One region of the Paenibacillus sp. TAB_01 genome, then DNA from elsewhere that is predicted to be linked to it. Evidence: riboswitches for the same ligand, from Rfam matches in the RefSeq annotation. Region 1 holds a riboswitch; each other region holds the start of a gene.
The links. Region 1 has a riboswitch for cyclic di-GMP ahead of ACHHV8_RS28160 (transglutaminase-like domain-containing protein). Riboswitches for the same ligand answer to the same signal wherever they lie in the genome.
Positions count from the first base shown of each region.

Region 2: another riboswitch for cyclic di-GMP. It lies ahead of ACHHV8_RS04915 (chemotaxis protein CheX); the one in region 1 lies ahead of ACHHV8_RS28160 (transglutaminase-like domain-containing protein).
Region 3: another riboswitch for cyclic di-GMP. It lies ahead of ACHHV8_RS16340 (EAL domain-containing protein); the one in region 1 lies ahead of ACHHV8_RS28160 (transglutaminase-like domain-containing protein).

Region 1 covers NZ_JBIFNP010000001.1:5,783,145-5,789,763, forward strand. Annotated here, with positions in the region: gene ACHHV8_RS28150 (MFS transporter) at 194-1,435, opposite strand; gene ACHHV8_RS28155 (IS1182 family transposase) at 1,835-3,403, shown strand; gene ACHHV8_RS28160 (transglutaminase-like domain-containing protein) at 3,547-4,323, opposite strand; cyclic di-GMP riboswitch class I at 4,338-4,430, opposite strand; gene ACHHV8_RS28165 (class D sortase) at 4,500-5,210, opposite strand; gene ACHHV8_RS28170 (SpaA isopeptide-forming pilin-related protein) at 5,305-6,619, opposite strand, start outside.
Region 2 covers NZ_JBIFNP010000001.1:998,856-1,005,474, forward strand. Annotated here, with positions in the region: gene ACHHV8_RS04905 (zinc-binding alcohol dehydrogenase family protein) at 1-995, shown strand, start outside; gene ACHHV8_RS04910 (alpha/beta hydrolase family protein) at 1,235-2,116, shown strand; cyclic di-GMP riboswitch class I at 2,331-2,416, shown strand; gene ACHHV8_RS04915 (chemotaxis protein CheX) at 2,513-2,962, shown strand; gene ACHHV8_RS04920 (sensor histidine kinase) at 3,087-4,196, shown strand; gene ACHHV8_RS04925 (TetR/AcrR family transcriptional regulator) at 4,358-5,239, opposite strand; gene ACHHV8_RS04930 (GbsR/MarR family transcriptional regulator) at 5,544-6,017, shown strand; gene ACHHV8_RS04935 (efflux RND transporter permease subunit) at 6,066-6,619, shown strand, end outside.
Region 3 covers NZ_JBIFNP010000001.1:3,395,434-3,402,052, forward strand. Annotated here, with positions in the region: gene ACHHV8_RS16335 (HD domain-containing phosphohydrolase) at 1-376, opposite strand, end outside; gene ACHHV8_RS16340 (EAL domain-containing protein) at 691-3,135, opposite strand; cyclic di-GMP riboswitch class I at 3,381-3,466, opposite strand; gene ACHHV8_RS16345 (helix-turn-helix domain-containing protein) at 3,635-4,009, shown strand; gene ACHHV8_RS16350 (GAF domain-containing protein) at 4,031-4,684, shown strand; gene ACHHV8_RS16355 (CBO0543 family protein) at 4,859-5,383, opposite strand; gene ACHHV8_RS16360 (S66 family peptidase) at 5,519-6,562, opposite strand.

The DNA of each region.
Region 1 (6,619 bases):
TATTCTTCCGATCGCTGTTGTCCCTGGATTTCTCTGATTATATTCCGCTTGTAGCGGTTGAAATCCAGGGACAAAGGCGAACGCTTTCGCTTCTACAGAACACTTCCGTACCCTCCGTAAGTTTTTCAGTGACCTCGACTCCGGAGGGTATCTTCTGGGGGAGGATGCCCCACCGGAGTCCCCCACCATCTCCTCAACGCTGATGCTTGGTTCGCACACGGTTGTAAACCGCTAACACCGGAACCAGCAGGACCGCGGCGGCGACAAGGGACGCCCGTATAGAAAAACGTTGGCCGATCCATCCGACGCAGGGTTCGCCGGCTGTCTGTCCGAGGGCATCCGATTGGCTCATCATGGAGAGCACCGTTGCACGCGAACGGCCGTCCACGTTCAGGTTGAGCCAGGTATCGTATACCGGGCTCGTCAGCGTGCGTACGATTTCAAACAGAAGGACGGCGGCAAGCGCCCAAGCAAAGCTCTGGGATAGAGCTAACGCCAGGATAGCCGCAATCCGCAGCACGGTCAGCAGGATCATGCCGCGCAAGACGATCCGCTCGTTGTTTAGATCGATCCGCCGCTCCGCCGCCCGCATGACCAGCAAACTCGCCAAAGTTGAGACGACGGCGATAAGACCGATCCAAAAGGGCGGACTTTGCGGAAAACCGATATCTGTAATGAGATGCGCCTGCCATAAGCGGTCGTATCCTTCCGAGGCTGCGCCGCTAAACAGCGTGACGAGCAAGACCATTAAAAGCACCGGCTGCCGCCGGATAACCCGGGTGCCCGATACCCACGTCGCTTTTAAATTCGCCCAGTGCGAAACCGCTTCATCTTGTTGCTGTACACTGACAAATTGGGTTTCCTTCATATAAATCAGCAGAAAGATGCCAAGCAGCAGGTAGAGCATCCCTCCTCCTATATAAGGAAGGTTCGGTTCAAGAAACGACAGCCACACACTTACTGCTATGCCGATCAAAGTGCCCAGCAGCCCCGCGCGCTTGGCTTTTAGAAAAATACGGCCCGTGTTTTCCTCGCCGGCCTCATCAACCACCCAGGCCGCATCCGCACCGCTTATAAAGGTGTGGCCAACGCCGAAAATCACCTGGGACAGTAACAGCCAGAGAAACGCCGATAGGATCGGAACCGCCTGCGCCAGCCAGATCACACTGCCTTCCAGCAAAAAGCCGAAGCCCAACACGAATGTGCCAATGAGAACCGACAGCCTGCGGCTGTACGTGTCGGCTATCACTCCCGCGATGCCTTCAAATAAAAGTACGGTTACTTCCAGAACCGTTCCTACTAGCATCAGTTGAACTGGGTTCAGTCCTACCGCGATAACCTGATAAACAGCATAGGTTGTAAACATCGTTGTATTGGCCAACGATGTCCAGAAGCCCATGACGGTATAAACCTGCGATGCATGAAATTTCATCATATCCGGGCCCGCCTCTCCGATTACGGCAGATGGAGTAGGTCGCATGCTTCCCGGTTACCTCCGTTCCACAAGCACGCATATCCTCTACCGGTGATGTGATCTTTTTTGAAACCTGATGACTTTCGCTGCACTTATGCTTTTTCCCATAACTGACACCTCCGCAAAATCGTTAGTTCTATCCTATCTTCTTCTCTTATTAAACAGTAGAGCAAAAATCGGTAAAATCGTTTATTACTCATTTAAGCTCTTATCCATCATTAACCGGCATAAGAAAAAAGAGGGTGTCCCATAAGTCATTAAATGACTGAGGGACGCCCTCTCATTTTGTACAACAAAAAGAAACCTACCTTTGGTAAAATGGAAGTACCACCCACCATTCACATAAAGGAGAGGTTTCTTTTGTACATTCAATATACCATGGATCAACTTTGCCTGCCAATGGATTTAGAAGAGGACATTCCAGCAAACCACCTCGTTCGCGTTGTAAACACTGCCGTCAATCGTCTCGACGCCGCTATCTTCGACGCCGCTTACCCCGGAGGCGGACGAGATAGCTATCACCCCAAGATGTTAACCAAAGTCATCATTTATGCCTACACACAACGCATCTACTCCTCTCGCCAGATTGCCAAGGCTGTCCGTGAAAACATCATGTTTATGTGGATCGCAGGCAGGCAGCGCCCGGACTTTCGTACCATCAACCGCTTTCGTTCGGAACGAATGAAAACTGTACTGGAGACTGTGTTTACGGCCGTTCTTCAATTCCTCGCAGAGGAGAACTATGTGCAGTTGGAGCATTACTTTGTGGACGGCACGAAGATCGAAGCCAATGCCAACCGCTATACGTTTGTTTGGGGAAAGGCTGTCGTGAAGCACAAGGCCAAGCTCCAGGAGAAAGTCCAGACCTTGTTCGCCGCCATTGAAGAAGCTGAGAGGCAAGAAGAAGGAGCACATGAGGGCAGGGATCTTCACGAGCTGGGAGAGTCATCTGCCATCACAAGTGAAAAGCTGGCACATGCCGTCAAGCAGTTGGAAGAGCGCCTGCAGGAGAAGCCTAAAGATAAACCGCTAAAGAAGGCGGTGCGTGCGCTCCGCAAGGACTTGCTTCCGCGGCTCCAAAAGTATGAGACACATGAGATCATCTTAGGAAATCGAAACAGCTACAGCAAAACGGACCATGACGCCACATTTATGCGAATGAAAGAAGACCACATGCGAAATGGCCAGCTCAAGCCGGGTTACAACGTACAGATTGGCACTGAAAATCAATTCATTCTCGGCTACAGCGTTCACCAGCGGCCGACCGATACGCGCTGCCTCATCCCTCATCTGGAGAAAATAAAATCACAGTTCGGCAAGCTGCCACACACCGTCATCGCTGATGCGGGCTATGGCGGTGAGGAGAATTATGACTATTTGGAGCAGAACAAAGTCGAAGCCATTGTAAAGTACAGCACGTACCATCGCGAAAAAAGCAAGGCATGGCAAAAGGACATCAGTAAGATCGACAACTGGACCTACAACAGCGAGCAAGACACGTGGACATGCGCAGCCGGACAACCGCTCCATTTTCGTAGGGTAAGTAAGGAAAAAAAAGAAAGTGGGTATGAAATCGAACACAGGCATTACCGAAGCACCAGCTGTGAGGAATGCCCGCTGAAACCACAGTGTACGAAGGCCCAAGGTAACCGTGAGATCAAAGTCAGCATGAAGTATTTGCGGCTAAAGGGCCAAGCAAGGCAAAAGCTCCGCAGTGAAGAGGGTTATGCCCTGGCAGTGAGGCGCATGATCGAGCCGGAGCCTGTGTTTGGTGATATGAAAAACAACCGAGGATTTAGAAGATTTCTGCTTCGTGGCTTACCAAAAGTAAGTCTGGAGGTCGGGTGGCTTTCCCTTGCCCACAATCTACTTAAGAAAGCTGCAATAGATACCAAAAACCAAGGAGCTAAGCGAGAACAGATCGCATAGCTCCTTGGTTTTTTCGAATGTCATCTTATTTTGTTCCAGAGGGTGTCTCCAAATTTACTTTTGGGACAGCCCCTTCTTCAAAATTTGGATGTGATGCGCATCCTATTAATTAATATACTTGCGTGATCGTATAATTCGCCGGGTCACTTCAGGATCGGGGGCTGCTCGCCGTTTTGCACGCGTGCTGCGTCATATGTCGGATCTACCGTCACCCATGTGCCGCTGTCTTTTAAATAAACCTGATTCCATGCGTGATAGGTTTCAGGGGCGCTGGCCTCATAGCCCATAACCAAGCGCGTCGGAATGTTTAAGCTTCGGGCCATAGCTGCCAAGGTGGCGGCGTAATCGTAGCAGATACCGGCAGATGCATCGTAAACGGCATCCAGGTTTGGAATATAGTCATTGCTGACGCTTTGTGCTTTACCATCATCATACTTGATCGTTTGAGTAATGTAAGTGTAAATTGCGGTCACTTTTTCCATGTCCGTCATGCTTTCATTCGTCAGCTTCGCTGCCTCGCCAACAGCTTTCGTGCCGCCGTTCCAGTCGATGAGCGAGATGGATTGCAGATACACGGCATTTTCATCCGCTAGCCGCAGCTCTACATTTTCTTTCGTAACCACTTTATATTTGTTATCCGCTATCAGCTCAGCGACCATAACCGTATAGGTGCCGTTGCCTAATTGCAGCGGGTAATGCGCCCCATTGATAAAACGGTAGTCATAATGGGCATCGTCTTTCGAGATGCGGACTATAGTTTGGACTCCATCGCTTTGCGGACCGTTAACCGTAATGATTCCTTTATCCAGAACACTTTTATCCAGCGAAAACGCTGCGGATGCAGAGGCTCCTAAATTTTGAATTGGCGACAAAAACAAAAGAACCGCAAATAAGGACATTGCGAGCACTTTTTTAAACATAAAAAAGCTCCCCTTTCGGTAACTGGCTGCCATCTTAGTCACTGCTGACTAAGGAAGGCCCTATAGCTTTGCGTCTTCAGCTTTCACTGAATTTGCCTTTATCGGTTGAAAGCACCGAAATTATATTTTTTTATAGACGTATTATAGCATATGCCCTTTTAATTGAATAGATTTTATTACTTTTCTACTAGTTTACCCTTAATGACGAGACGGTGTGTAGGATTTTGCATAGGATGGCATGTGATCAGCGTAATTTCCTTGTCCCTGCCGTTTCCCTTCAGAACCCATACTTCTTCCGGCAGCACATACAGCTTCTCCTGAACCTGATACCAATACTGCTGCGTCCCCGTGTCTACCTCGATCCGATCTCCTATTTCGACTTCATCCAGCCTATTGAAGTTTTTTCCGTAGGTCAAATTTCGATGACCGGCAATGGCATAATTTCCAACGGCCCCTGCTTTGCCCGTGTTGGCGATGCTGGCAACAGACAGCTTCAGATTGTCCACAGTAGCATCCGTCAAGATAGGCAGCTTCAGCCGAATCTTATCGATGATTAAAACACCTTCGACATGACCCGGCAGCGCGGATTGCTGCGTCTGGCCCTGCGTCTGGCCCTGCGTTGGCTCCTGCGGCGGCTCTGTCTCGGCTCTCAACAGCTGCGGGCCCAATTCAACCGCTCCCGCGTTTGTCGAGAGGGGAACGGCTGCAGCCGGCGAAAGATTGGCTGCAGCCATCTCAGGCGCCGTATCGATCTGCTTCAGATTCTCCGTCCACTGCTTCATTATTTTCTGCTGCCGGTAGCTCTCATAACGGTCGTTAAGCGTAGGATAAAGAAGTACGAGAATCCCGAGGAATATACATAGCATCGGCACAATTTTTTTTATCATCCGGCCCTCCTCCCGCAAACCAAGCGGCTGCTTATTGTGGAAAAAAAATCTGCCGGCCGCCGGCCGACAGACTTGTGAAAATAAGATCAAACAGCTATGCCTTCTTCGTAAATTTCCGATGTAAGGCCAATCCCAAAAGGATCAAGAAAAGACCGGACAGCTCTACAACAGTATGGCTTGCTTCTCCTGTCTTCGGAAGCATTTCTCCTGCATTCCCCTTATTTGGCGAGCTGCCGCTGCCAAGGGGTACCTTTCGAACATCCACGTTAATCAATAGATCCGACTCATTGCCATCCTCATCCTTGATCACCACGGTAATTTGATCCGTTCCGACAAAGCCCGGATTAGGCGTATAGGTCCAATGCCCGTCAGGATCGATCGTAGCCGTCCCGTTCTCCGGCTGCTTGTTAATGACGGATAATCCTCCAAGAGGCACATTTATGCTGCCGTCAATCGGAATATCCTGCTCCGTCGTCTTCTCATCCGCTGCCGGCACCTGTGTTGGTACTGGCTCTGGTGCTGATGCTGGCGTTGGTGACGGCTCTGGTGCTGGTGTCGGTGTTGGCGCCGGTGTCGGTGTCGGTGTTGGTGTTGGCGTCGGTACTGGTGTCGGTGTCGGCGTTGGTGTTGGCGTCGATCCCGACCCCGACCCAGATCCAGATTTTTGCTTATTAACTACTGTCAACTGAATGCCGGCGGCCGACGCAATCGTAACCGGATATTCCTTTGTATCCAGCAGATAGCCAGCCGGCGCTGCCGTTTCTTTTACTACATAATCTCCCACAGGCAGCGAATCAAAAACGACCGTTCCACTCGCATCCGTCGTTTTCGTCCCGAGCAGGATTAAGTCCGTTCCCGCTTTTTGATACAGCTCAAAGGTTGCCCCGCTGAGCAGCTGGTCGGTTTGGGCTGCATTGACCTTTTTCACGGTCAATGTTCCTGTGATCGGAGCCGGCGGGGGCGGCGTAACGACCTTCGCGTTTACCACGGTTAACTGGTAACCGGCCGCCGATTGAATCGTTACCGGATGCTCCAACGCATCCAGCATGTAGCCGGCTGGCGCTGCCGTTTCCTTAACCGCATAATCCCCTGTGGGCAGGGCGTCGAAGACGGCCGTTCCGCTCGCATCCGTCGTTTTCATACTGAGCAGCGTCAGATCGGAGCCTGTCTTCTTGTACAGCTCAAAAGTCGCTCCGCTGAGCAGTACGCTGCTGTCCGCGCTATCCGTCTTCGTAACGGTTAGCGCGCCGACGACCGGGGCCGGCGGTGTCGGTATTTTGTCATTCGAAATCGTTAGCTGATAGCCGGATGCCGATTGAATCGTTACCGGATGCTCCAACGCATCCAGCATGTAGCCGGCTGGCGCTGCCGTTTCCTTCACCACATAATCCCCTGCAGGCAGGGCATTG
Region 2 (6,619 bases), 4.8 Mb from region 1:
AAGAGCCGAACCGCTTTGCTTTAAAAGAAACGGATATGCCTGCGGCGGCGGAAGGGGAAGCGCTGGTGCGGATTCGCCGCATCGGCATTTGCGGCACGGATTTGCATGCTTACCGCGGCAATCAGCCGTTTTTTGAATACCCGCGTATTCTTGGGCATGAGCTTGCAGGTGAAATTGTGGAGATCGGCAGCAACAGCCGGGGGTTGAAGGCGGGCGATCCGGTAGCGGTTTTGCCGTATCTGGAATGCGGACGCTGCATCGCCTGCCGGTCGGGCAAAACGAACTGCTGCACGCAGATGAAAGTGCTCGGCGTCCATCAGGATGGCGGCATGCGGGAGTATATAGCGGTGCCCGCCGATCATCTGCTGAAAGCGGAGGGCTTGGGACTGGAGCAGACGGCTATCGTCGAATGCTTGAGCATCGGGGCTCATGCGGTACGCCGGGCAGCGATTACTCCAGGCGAATTCGCGCTTGTGATCGGAGCGGGGCCGATCGGACTCGGCGTCATGAAGTTCGCCAAGCTGGCGGGCGCTCGGGTCATCGCGCTCGATATGAATGAGGGCCGGCTTGAGTACTGCAGGGAATGGGCGCCTGCCGACTACACGGTGAATGTAAAGAACGATCCGTTGAAGGAAATCGAAGCGATCACCGGCGGTGATTTGCCGACGGTGGTATTCGATGCAACAGGCAATGCCAAATCGATGGAAAGCTCCTTCCAATATGTATCGCATGGCGGTCGGCTGGTTTTCGTAGGGCTGGTGAAGGCCGATCTATCCTTTCACGATCCGGAGTTCCACAAGCGTGAGCTTACCCTGATGAGCAGCCGGAATGCGACAATTGTTGATTTCGAGCATGTGATCGACAGTCTGCGCAGCGGACACATCGATACGGATTCATTTATTACCCACCGCGTCGGCTTCGAGGACATGATCGGCTCGTATGAAGCCTGGCTGAAGCCGGAAACCGGAGTCATCAAAGCGATGGTGGAGCTGTAAAAGCACGCATCCGCATCAGTATCAGCATCAGTATATGGCGGCGGCCATTTCAAGCTGCGAGCCGGCCGGGCGGTGAAGCCCTTCCGGCTTGCGGCTTTGTTTGCATGCCCTCTCATAAACCGAAGCCTCTGCAGCAAGATTAAAGCCTGCGGCTCGGAGTATGGTACAATGAATTTATTCCTATTAAACTTATCAGGTTCATCGTAATTACTCATTTAATTGAGAGGGAGTGGTACTGTATGAGTACACATGAGGCGGAAATGATTCAGGAGCCTTTCATTCGGGAAGCGGGGCAGCTGCCGTCGGGAGAACCGCTTTATATCCGCGGAGAGATCGTGACCCTTGCCGGCTCGGGAGAAGCATCGGGAGCTGTACGCCGGCCGGTGCTGGTCATCTGCCACGGCTTTAAGGGTTTTAAGGATTGGGGATTCTTTCCGTATGCCACCCGGCGGTTTGCGGAGGCGGGCTTTTATACGGTCACGTTTAATTTTTCCTGCAACGGCGTCGCCGAAACGGATTTCGATGAGCTGGACAAGTTCGCGCTGAATACTTATTCGCGGGAGCAGCAGGATCTTACATATCTGCTTCACGCCCTAGGCATCGGGGAGCTGCCTCGTTCCGAGCAGGCTGATGCCGGGAAGATATGCTTGCTCGGCCACAGCCGCGGAGGGGGCAGCAGCATCGTTTATGCCGCGGACCATCCCAATGAGATTAGCGCCGTGGTAACCTGGAACGGCATCGCCAAAGCGGATTTGTTCGACGATGCGTTCAAGGAGCAGATAGCCGAACAGGGCGTTGCCTATGTAGCGAATGCAAGGACCGGACAGCAGATGCCGATTCGCGCTTCCTTCTACGAGGACTTGAAGGAGCAGGGCGAGCGGTTCGATATCGTCAAGCGGCTCGCCGGGCTGGAGCTTCCCGTGCTGCAGGTGCAGGGAGACCAGGATTCGCCCCGCTTGCGGGAAGGCTTTGAAGCGCTGCGCCTGGGAGCGCCGCAGCACGGCATCGCCTTGATCCAGGCGGGAAACCATACCTTCGGGGCGGTACACCCGTTTGCTTCGACAACACCGCAGCTGGAGGAAGCGATCCGCGTGACGCTGGAATTTTTGAAGCGCAGCTAGAACCGGAAGGTCGCCGCTCGAGTCATGCATCCGGGACTCCGCAGACAGGTATCCGGACGGAAGAGCTATGTGAAGCGGTAAGGATGGCGCGACCTCCGATGGATATCCTTGGGCGGATAGTCACGCATTTTACGTACGGTCGGCGTGAAAATCAGTACTATTTTATCAGATTGTGTGGTACAATGGTTCCGAACTTTATTATTCCAATGTGAGAAATCGATAATGGCAAACCTGTTGAAAGGCAGGGACGCAAAGCTGCGGGCCTAAGGGGGCAATCCCTACGGCAGCCGAGCCGCCGAAAGCTGCGCTCATATTCTAGGTTAGCTAGAACAGGACTGCTCATTTCGGGCAGTCCTTTTTTTGATATACATTTATTTTGCAAAGGGGTTGTATGATGTGCAGGCCAGTCTGGTCAATCCGTTCCTGTCTTCCTCGATTCATGTTATCGAGACCTTGATTCAAATCAAACCTTCGGTCGGTCAATTAAGCGTTCAAAAGATCGACTATCTCCACCATTATATATGGTTCAAAATCGGTATTATCGGTTCCTTGAACAAGGATATTTTGTTCGGTTTTCCGGAAACCGTCGCTTTCCGGATGGTGTCGGGCATGATGGGCGGATATCCTATAACGGAATTCGACGAAATGTGTCAGAGCGCCGTAGGGGAGCTTGGCAATATGATTAGCGGGAATGCCAGCGCGATCTTGTATCAGCAGGGCATCGAGGTGGACATTACGCCGCCCCATCTGGTTCAACAGACAGGGTATACCTGGGGGGAAAAGGTATTCAGCATCCCGCTGACGATTGACACCATCGGACAATTTCACATCTACATTTCGACATAAAACGCGCTTCTCATAGGCCGTAAGTTTGAGTAAAACAAGCATAGTAGAGCATTGTTCCCAGTATTCGGATATGCTATGTTTAAAAACAGAGATATGCATCCTATTTACGGGCAGGTTTTTAGCGATGAAGATAGAGCCACGACTGATGGAACTCAGGGACAACAAAGCGAATTTGATCAATTATTGGATTGAACAATTCAATGATCAGTTTGTGGATAGATTTGAATACGGCATTTTATACAAACAGGGCGAGGCTTTGTTCGAATTCTTTATCGATCTGCTTAAGCCGGCGGAGGAACATCCGATCCAGTGGAAGGTCGATGAATGGTGCAGGATTTATAATGAGATGAATGTACATATCATTCATATTATTACCGGCGCGCACTTGTGGAGAAAGACGTTCCTGGAAGCGGGAAGCGATCTGGTGTCGCTTGAGCTGTACCGGGAGATCAGCTACCGGATCGACCAGTTCGAGCGGGTGCTGTGCGAGTGCTACTGGAACCAGGCCGTATCCGCGATGCGGGAGAAGGATCAGGCCATTCACGCTCTGCATGACGACCGGATTAACCTGGTCGGGAAAATGGCGGCCAGCATGGCGCATGAAATCCGCAACCCTTTGACAGCGATTAAAGGCTTCCTGAAGCTGCTCAGTACGGGAATCCAGCATGCCGATTCGAATAAAGGGCAGACCTATATTCAATACATAGAAAATGAACTGAACCACATTCATATGCAGGTGACCGGGTTCTTAAGCTTCTCCAAGCGGCCTATTATGGAAGAGGAGCTAGCCGTGCTTCCGCTCAAGCCGACGCTGGAATACAGCTTATCCCTTCTGGGACCGCGATTGATTAATGAGAATGTCGAGCTGACCGTTTCCGTTCCCTCGGATCTGTACGTCCGGGTACAGAAGCTGGCGTTTCAGCAGGTGCTGTCCAATTTGATTAATAATGGCATCGATGCCCTTTCCGATATGAAGAGCAATAAAAAAATGCACATTTCATGCTTCGAGGATCAGCAGCAGGTGCATATTCATATCAGCAATAACGGTCCGCGGATTCCGGAAAGCATTTCCGGCACGATCTTCGCCCCGTTCGTCACGAACAAATCGGACGGGACCGGTCTGGGCCTTGCCATCTGCAAGCAGATCATGACCAAAAACAACGGCGACATCACATTTACGAGCAACGAGCATGCTACGACATTTATGCTCTCCTTCGAAAAAAACGCGTCCTGAGGCACGAGACAGGCGTCGCTTGCACATCGAAGGACAGGAACATGAGCAGGAGACGGGCGGTACGGCCGGCGCATGAAAATATAAAAAGTTAGAAGCCATGCCTTCCGATAAAGGGAAAGCATGGCTTCTTTTTTTCATCAGCAGGCGGACCGGGAGGCCGCTTATCCTTTGCACAGCTTGCCTGCGACCGATTCGATCGTGTCGCAGAGCGGAGGGTAAGGCTCGCTCAGGCTTTGCAGGTAGGTGTACATGCCTTGAATAATGACATCGTTAGGATGATCCTTAGCGAATTCGGCATCGAGAGCCTGGAGAGCCAGCAGCATGGACTGCGAGGCTTGAGGATCCGTTACATGATCTCTAACCGCCTGCTTCACCTGCTCCATGAAGGTGTGCAGAGATGCGTCTTCCGTCAAGGCTGCGGGCTGCTGGAAGATGTAGGACGCCTCAAGCAGCGGACCTTGTTTTTTGCTCAGAATGCCTTGAGCGAGATCATCCAGCCGTTCGACCAGATAGACGGAAAGCTGTTCAATATCAAGCGGATGATGGTAGCAAATATAGTAGAAGAAGTACTCCTTCAGCATGCCGTTCAGCATTGCGGACAGGTCTATGGCATGAGCTTCGACGGCCGGGCCGTACAATTCGACGATTTTCGTTTGAAACCAGGCCAGCCCGGCGAGATTCTGCTCGAAGCAGAACTGCTGAATCGCTTCGTTCTGCGTAAACAGCATGCCTTTGACCTGCATGTTCAAGAAATCTTTATTTTCCATAACCAGCTTGCACTGCAGCGTAATGGCCTGCACGAGCAGCTCCTTGGTTGTAAGCGCTTGATCCTGCGACGCCTGATGCAGCTGTTCAAAGTAGGAGTGGAAGTAATGCTTGAAGATCGAAATAATGAGCTCTTCCTTGGAATGAAAATGAAGGTAGAAGGAGCCTTTGGATACCCCGGCCAACGAAACGATATCCTGAATGGATGTATTATGGTAATCCCGTTCTCCGAAGAGCTTGATTGCCGCTTGAATGAGCAGCATTTTTTTATCGTTCAAACCGTTTCACTTCCCTAATAGGCAATGGGCAAACGCTGGAATATAAAGCTACCGTCATTGTAACGTCCGCCAACTTTGAAGTCAAGGATGTGACTGACCGGTCAGTTTTGAAGGAAAACTTAATTTTAATCATAAAATAGATTGAATAATTACTAAATATTGTTTATATTCTTATTTGGAATGACCGGTCAGTTTGAAACCGTCAGGGGATCGTTAACGTAATTCTTTATGATTTGAAAGCTGTAGTAGCGAGGAGTGTGTCATGAATGCCATGCATAGAACGGTCTTAGACATAAGGGAGGAGATGAGTCACCATCTGTCTCTCCTCTTCGAAAACGACGGGTACAGTCCGCTTGTAGGCAAAATATTCGCCGTGCTGTTGTTTGCGCCGGAGCCTGTAAGCCTGCGGGAGCTGGCGGATGGATTGGGCGTCAGCAAAGCCGCTGTGAGCGTCCAGATTCGGAGCATGGGCCGCAATGCGCTGTGCCGCAAGTTACATAAGGGGAACGACCGCAAGGATTATTACTACCTTTCGGACGATATCAGCTTGAAGGTGATTCAGTCCGTATCGCAGAAACTGCTGGCAGGCCAGCAGATGATTCATACCGCTCTGGAAGCTATCAACAGCTTATGCCGGGTCGAACCCGAAGAGCTGGCCGCACGGGATATCGTCAAGCTGCGCATGACGGAGCTGTCGGCTATGTATGACCTGTCGGCCTGCAGGCTCAAAGGGCTGGAGAACGAATGGGCGCTTCGGACCAAGGGCGGTTACAAGTAGAAAGGGAGCTTCGCAATCCAGGAAGCCAAGTAACGGAGGAGTCAAGAGATGAATAAGTTAACGAATTTTTCATTAAAAAATATCGCGGCCATTCTTATTATCAGCTTCCTCTTGTTTGCTGCCGGCGGTTTTGCGGCATCAACACTGAAGCAGGAGAATATGCCGGATATTTCGCTTCCGGTTGTATTCGTGAGTACTACCTACCCGGCGCCTCCCAAAGATGTGATGGAGGATGTGACCAAGAAGCTGGAGAAGCGGATCGTGGGGATCGAGGGTCTGAAGAAAATTTCGTCCACATCCAACGATAATTTCTCGGCGATTACCGTCGAGCTGGTCAATGGACGCAGTCCGGACGACGCCAAGGACGATATCGAAAGCGTTCTGGCCGACGTCGAGCTTCCTTCCAATGCAGGGAAGCCCAAGGTGTCCAAGTTCGGCAGTAACGATTTCCCTGTATTTTTCGCTGCCCTCTCGGGAGGCAACGGCATGAATCAGGAGGAATTGAACCGGATCTATAAAGATACCATTGAACCGACCTTGAGCGGGATGAAAGGGATCGACCATGTGGATTCGGTCGGCGAAGAGGAAGCGACGCTGGAGCT
Region 3 (6,619 bases), 2.4 Mb from region 1:
GTATAATATCCAAATCGAAGCCCGTCCCCATCATTTCCTTATCCAGAATGCCCGCACCGTTCCTGCAATGATTTTTCAGCAGACGCCATTCTTCGTTAGTTATAGGATTGTGCTTATCCAGCAATGCTTTATCGATTTGAATTTTGCCAATGTCATGAAGCAAAACCGAGCACAGCAGCGTCTCCTGCTCCTCACCCGGAATGCCGAACAGGTTAAACAGCTCCGCACATAAGGAGGTCACGCGAATGGAATGAAGGTAAGTCTCCTGATGGTGAAACCATAGTTTCCTCATTAAGAAAGAGCAGATGTCTTCCTTTTTTAATTCGAGCAAGTTCTCAACCCCCGGATAAGACTTCTTCATGTAGATTAACCCCATAGCAGCAGCCCCCTCGTATTTGTTAGTTTCATTATGGACGAAACGGCAGCTGGAAACTATCAGCAGGTCTTCTCATTTTTAATAGATTCCATAAAATAGGAGACTCTTCCTACATACAAAAAACGTATCTATTCCTGCAGCTAGGAATAAATACGTTTTTTTGTAATGAAGCTTTTATATGACTAGAATAGGAATCTCTTCCTATTGCACAGGCCGGTTAAAAATGCAGCTGTCTGCAAACCGATGTTTTGATGATTGCAAGCGCTGTACTCATCCGCTGCTCCTTGCACATTCAGGCTCTCACGCTTGCCTATTTATTGGGCCTTATTGGTTTGTATACAGCTTTGGTACACTTTCGCCATCGCCTGCAGGCGGTCATTCACATTCAGCTTTTGAAAAATACGAGTGATATGATTCTTAACCGTATGCTCGCTTATAAATAATTGCGTGGAAATCTCCCTGTTATTCAAACCGTCGATAATCAATTTAAACACTTCAAGCTCTCTGGAGGAAATGGAAAAAGCTTCTTTCATCCGGTAAAGCTGAAAATCAAGAATATCATGCTCCTCCGCTTCCTTCTCAGCCCTGTTGTGAAAGGAAAACTGCTCGGACAGACCTTGGCTGAGCAGCGGCTCTAGCTCTGCAGCCGTAACGGGGAGGCTGAACAGTCGGCCTTGTACGCCTTGAATGCTCAAATTCTTTAATAGATTCAGCTGCTCCTCCGATTCGATGCCAACCGCCACCGCCTGCATGTTCAAGCTGCGGGCCAAAGAAACGATAGAAGAGATAAAGGCCGTGCTTTGAGCCGGATTTGCCGCTAAATCATCCATAAACAGCTTATCGATCTTGATCAAATCGGCTGGAATATGTTTAAGCGAGCTTAAGGATGAACCGCCGGAGCCGAATTCTTCGATGCAGATCGTAACGCCGAGCTGCTTAAGCTCGTGCAGCGCTCTTATTATGACGCTTTCATTGCGCATGATGGCCGATTCCGTAATTTCCACTTCCAGCATCGCAGGCTCAAGCCCCGCTTCCTTCAGAATTTGTTCGATGTTACGGACAAATTGCTTTTGCAAAAATTGCAGCGACGAGAATCGTACAGCCATTCGCGGTAAAGGCAGCCCTGACATCCGCCACAATTGAATTTGCTTGCAGGCGGTCCGCAGAACCCATTCGCCGATAGCCGCAATCTGCCCCGTCTCTTCGGCCAGCGGGAGGAACTCGGAGGGCTGCAGCGTTCCCCAGTTAGGATGATTCCAACGAATCACAGCTTCCGTACACGTAATTTCTCCCGAATTCACATCGATTCGAGGCTGGTACAGAAGCGTAAACTCACCGTGTTCCATCGCTTTCCTCAAATCATTTTGCAGCATAAAGGTCCGGTAGGAACGGATATTCATCCCCGAGTGATAAATCTGAAATTTGTTCTTCCCCTGCTCTTTAGCCCGGTAGAGCGCCGCATCCGCGTTTTTCAACAGGGCGGGCGCATCCTTTCCATCGTAAGGATAGACACTGATGCCAATACTGGCTGTCACGTATAATTCGAAATCTTCAATATAAAACGGTTTTTTCAGCTGCTCCAGCACGTCTTCCGCAATATCGAGCGCATCCTCCCGATTCGTATCCTGGAGCACCATATTGAATTCATCCCCGCCGATTCTTGCAACGAAATGGACGTTATCCGTGCAGGAAACCAGCCTTCGCGCCACTTCCTGAAGCAGCTTGTCACCTATCAAGTGACCCAGCGAATCATTGATATATTTAAACCTGTCCAAATCCAGATACATCATGACCAACAGCTGATTCTCCTGCTTGGCCTGGTTTAACATCAAGTTTAAGCGGTCGTTGAACATTCTTCGGTTCGGCAGGTTGGTCAAGCCGTCGTGGTACGCCATGTGCGTGATCAATTGCTGGGACTGTCTTTTCTTCGTCACATCCCTGATCGTACATGCGATAATATTCTTATTCTCCACGAACGTGCTGCCGATCTGGAACTCTACGGGAAACGTACTCCCGTCTTTGCGGACAGCATTCACCTCATGAATCCCTTCTTCCGCACCATACAATGCATCATCCCATTTGCCTGGAAGGAACCGTTGAGCTTGCGGAAAAGGAAACAGGATGTCCATATTTCTGCCCACAATTTCGCTGTTCTCGTATCCGAACATTTTATGTACAGCCGGGTTGACCTTCAATATAAACCCATCCTGGTTAAGAATGAGCATTGAATCAATCGAGGTTTCGCTGATAACGTTCGTCAAAGCCTGCGATTTGCGCAGCTCGGATGTGATCTCGGACAGTTCCTTATTCGCAGCCTCCAGTTCCTTGGTCTTTTGCATAAGCATTTCCGTTTGTTGGAGAAGCTTACGGTTCGTCTTGTAAATATTGACAAACCCTTGAACCTTAGCCTTCAACGTATTCGGGTCGAACGGTTTGAGAATATATTCGATGGCCCCAATAAAATAACCGGTATACACATGATGTTCATCCATGTAGTTCGCCGTAACGAAAATAATCGGTATATTTTTGGATTTTTCCCGCGACTTAATGATTCTGGCCGTTTCAAAGCCATCCAGCCCGGGCATTTGAACATCTAATAAAATCGTTGCGAAATCGTATTTCAGCAAATATTTTAAAGCTTCTTCTCCGGAATGGGCTTTGACCAGGTTGTAATCGTCACGCTCAATGACCGCTTCGAGCGCCAACAAATTTTCAGCCTGATCATCGACCAGCAAGATGTTCACTTTGCCCTCGTTCATCAACTATACTCACTCCCCAATCCTAAAAGAAAACAGCCCTCTGAAAAGGAGACCGCTGAAAAAGTCTCGCTGCAAGTGCGAACCGTTCTTACGATCGCTGTTGTCCTCGAATTTCTTTAATTTCCCCGCTTTTAGCGGTTGAAACCCAGGGACAAAGGCGAACGCTTGCGCTTCTACAGAACGATTCCGCACTCTCCGCTCGTTTTTCAGCGGCCCTCTGAAAAGAACAGGCTGTTTCTCTTTCCTTCGGCAACCTGGCCGTCATAGCTTTTCATGCCTTAGACCCTCGGCTTTGCGTCTCCAGCTTTCGCTGGATTTGCCTTTTTCCATTGCGGTTAAGAATCGAAAGGAGTCCATTCTTATCCTATACAGGCTTGCCTTCATACTGTAGAATGAGAGAAAGCATGCGAAACCTCAAAAAAGTATGCGTTTCGAGTACTTTTTCATTGTAAACGATTTTAAAAATTTCTTCAATTGTCTATTGTTAGGAGTTGGCATCATGCCTGATGGCTTTGGGATTCGCTTAAAACAGCTCCGTATCCTGCGCGGCTTTACGATGGAGGAGCTTGGAAAAGAAATAGGAGTAGCTAAGACGACGATTTCCGGATATGAGCATGGGAACCGGGAACCGCAGCTCAAGATCATTTATAAGCTGGCAACCACTCTGAATACGACAGCGGATTATTTGCTGGGTCTCAGCGCACTGGCAGAGCCTCATCCGCTGCTCGAGAACAAGGAGTTATCAGCTTCCGCCCGAAACTTGCATTGGGATGGCCATATTTTAACGGAGGAGGATTTGCTGCCCATCCATGAGCTTCTGGAGAAGATCGTTAAGGAGCGGTTGCAGCAGCCTCACAAAGCTAAAGAACGATAATGGAAAGGAGTGTCGTGCCAGGTGGAAGAAATCGTCGAGTCCTTCATCAAATTTAAAATGACCAAAGAGATTCGGCAGCTGCTTAATCATATTTCATCAAGCTACAGCAAAGAAATGAATTTGTCTCAAGTCTTTCTTGAACTGCTGCAGGAAGATCTTATCGGAAGCTCCGAGCTCATCGCTATCCGCTCCACCATGATGATGAACCGGTATATGGCACTCGTGAGGCAAGAATTCCCTGCCTTTATGCACTCCATTTATTTATATGAACATGAGCGGCAGCGGCTTTGGAACAGCAGTGTTGCGGATGTGCCGATGGTCTACAATGAATATACCAACGGACTCTGCGTCAAAAATGATGTATTAAACGGTTCCCGTGTTCCGCTCTATGTAGGCGATGTTCTTGTAGTTGATCATGTGGAACGGTCCGAGCATTATATATGCGACAACCACCGGGCCCAGCTGCTGAAAGCGGGGATTCAGGCCTTCTGCAGTATTCCGCTGATGCATAACGGCCATTCATTCGGACATAAAGTGATGTACGCCAGAGACAAGCGGGTTTTCTCTGAACAAGAGGTTACACGTTATCGGGCATGCGCTCACCTGATTGAGAAAGAGCTTGTATCCATGAAACACGCCCTGCTCGAGCAAATCCATCCGGGGAAAATATCTTGACCTCCTAGCCCGCCGTGCTGTGTACGCCTTTCCGTCCCGAGGAGCTCCCCGGGCAAAGGCTGCATTGATCAGGCAGGCGTATTGTTGACGGGTACAAGCTGAGTCCCATCTGTGCGGAACCGTGAGAGCAGCAGCTCCATACAAGGTGTGTGCCGCAGCACAAGGTATCCGCCATCATTTCATCGTGTTCAAAGGAAGCTTGAAATAGAAACAATAAGAAACAATTAAAATTGCGGATAGGCCGAGTGCAAGCAAAGGCTGTTTATAATGGGTGCGGAGCAGGATATACATGATCACGTTGAACACGGCGAACCAGCCGTAATTCCAGCCATGTTCATAAGAAATGCCGGAAAAGAAGTGAGCAATCAGCTCAATCAGCGAATTCATCATCGCCCATACAAGAATATAAAGAATCTGCTTATGCAGCCCTTTTGCCGGAAAATGAGTGAGGTAAAGTAGGACAACCGCTGGAAAGTTAATGAAATCTATCCCCAGCGTTATGAGGGTGTGGCTCGAATAAATCCCCTTATCAAAGGAAGTGGGGTTGAATTTCCACATCGTATAGTTATAGGTTAAGAAATTATACATGAGGTCGCCGACGATCATATACAGCATGGTTGGATAGTATTGACGCCAATTGCGCCAGTCCCCCCACTTCCACGCCGCCGAAAGAAATAAGACATGCAGCAGGATTCGCACGTTAACCGCCTCCCCTTAGGTTCGAACCCTAATCAGGGCTTGCCGCACGCAGACCGGAGGTTCGATTAACGTTATCATTTCCATTTAATGTAATATTTAACCAAAATTAATGTATTCTAGCCTAACCGCCAGGTATCAACCCTCGTCAAATGGACACTCCAGTAGAGTTATTTCTCTCGTAATAGGATTTAATTCAACTTTGCTTCCGATCGGCAGAATCCATTTAGGATCTGTGTGGCCAAAGTCCAGATCGACAACGATAGGCAGATCACCGGCACCAAATTCGTCCTTGATAACCTTCACCGCGATCTCGTTAAGCTTCTTTTTTTCTTCCATTGTATAATCTTTGGCTCTTCCGATTAGGATTCCTTTCACTTTCGAAAAGATACCCTGCATCCCGTAATTCCTCAACATATATCCAACTTGCATAGGAGAAGGCTTATCCTCCGAAGTTTCAAAAAATAAAATTTTATCATTCCAGAAAGCTTCATTTGGCCAATATACAGTTGATTTCATAAATTCTAATACTTCGATACAACCTCCCCACAGATACCCCCGTTCCACAGAGCCTCCCTGTAAAAAAGACCATCCATGTTGATTGTCGTAAAACTCCCGGCATTCGCCCAGATGCTCTATACTTTTCCAATCTTTATATCCATTAGTCCACTTCGGATAGGGGAAGAGCTTGTAAGGAAAGGAGCTTGAGAATAAAAGTGCCTTTAAGTGCTCGGTATATTCCAGAGGAAGGTTCTTCATTTGCGCTATTCCAGCCATAACTGAAGGTCCATAGAAGGTGACCATCCCTAATTGATTGAGGTAAGTCAAGAATGTAGTAGCATCTGAAAAACCCATAATAAATTTAGGATGATTCCTGATCATATCAGTATCTAAAAACGGGAGGATCCGGACTGACTCGTATCCCCCAATAGAAGTAAGAATACCATCTATATGATCATTGCTGAAACATTCATTAATATCCTTTGCACGAAGCTGAGGATTTCGATACAGCTCGTCCGGAGCCATCCTGGCTGTTGGCATTTCAATCACTTCCAAACTCAAAATCTGTTGAAGCTGGTGTAATCCCAGCTCATAAATCTCTGGGAACAAATGAGGCAAGCCGCTAGAAGGAGAAATTATGGCTATTTTTGATCCAGGCTGCAGTCTTTTAGGTTTTATCATGGTATCCCTCCCTTATAGATTCATTAACCTATTTTACCACATTATTCCTTTTCAAAG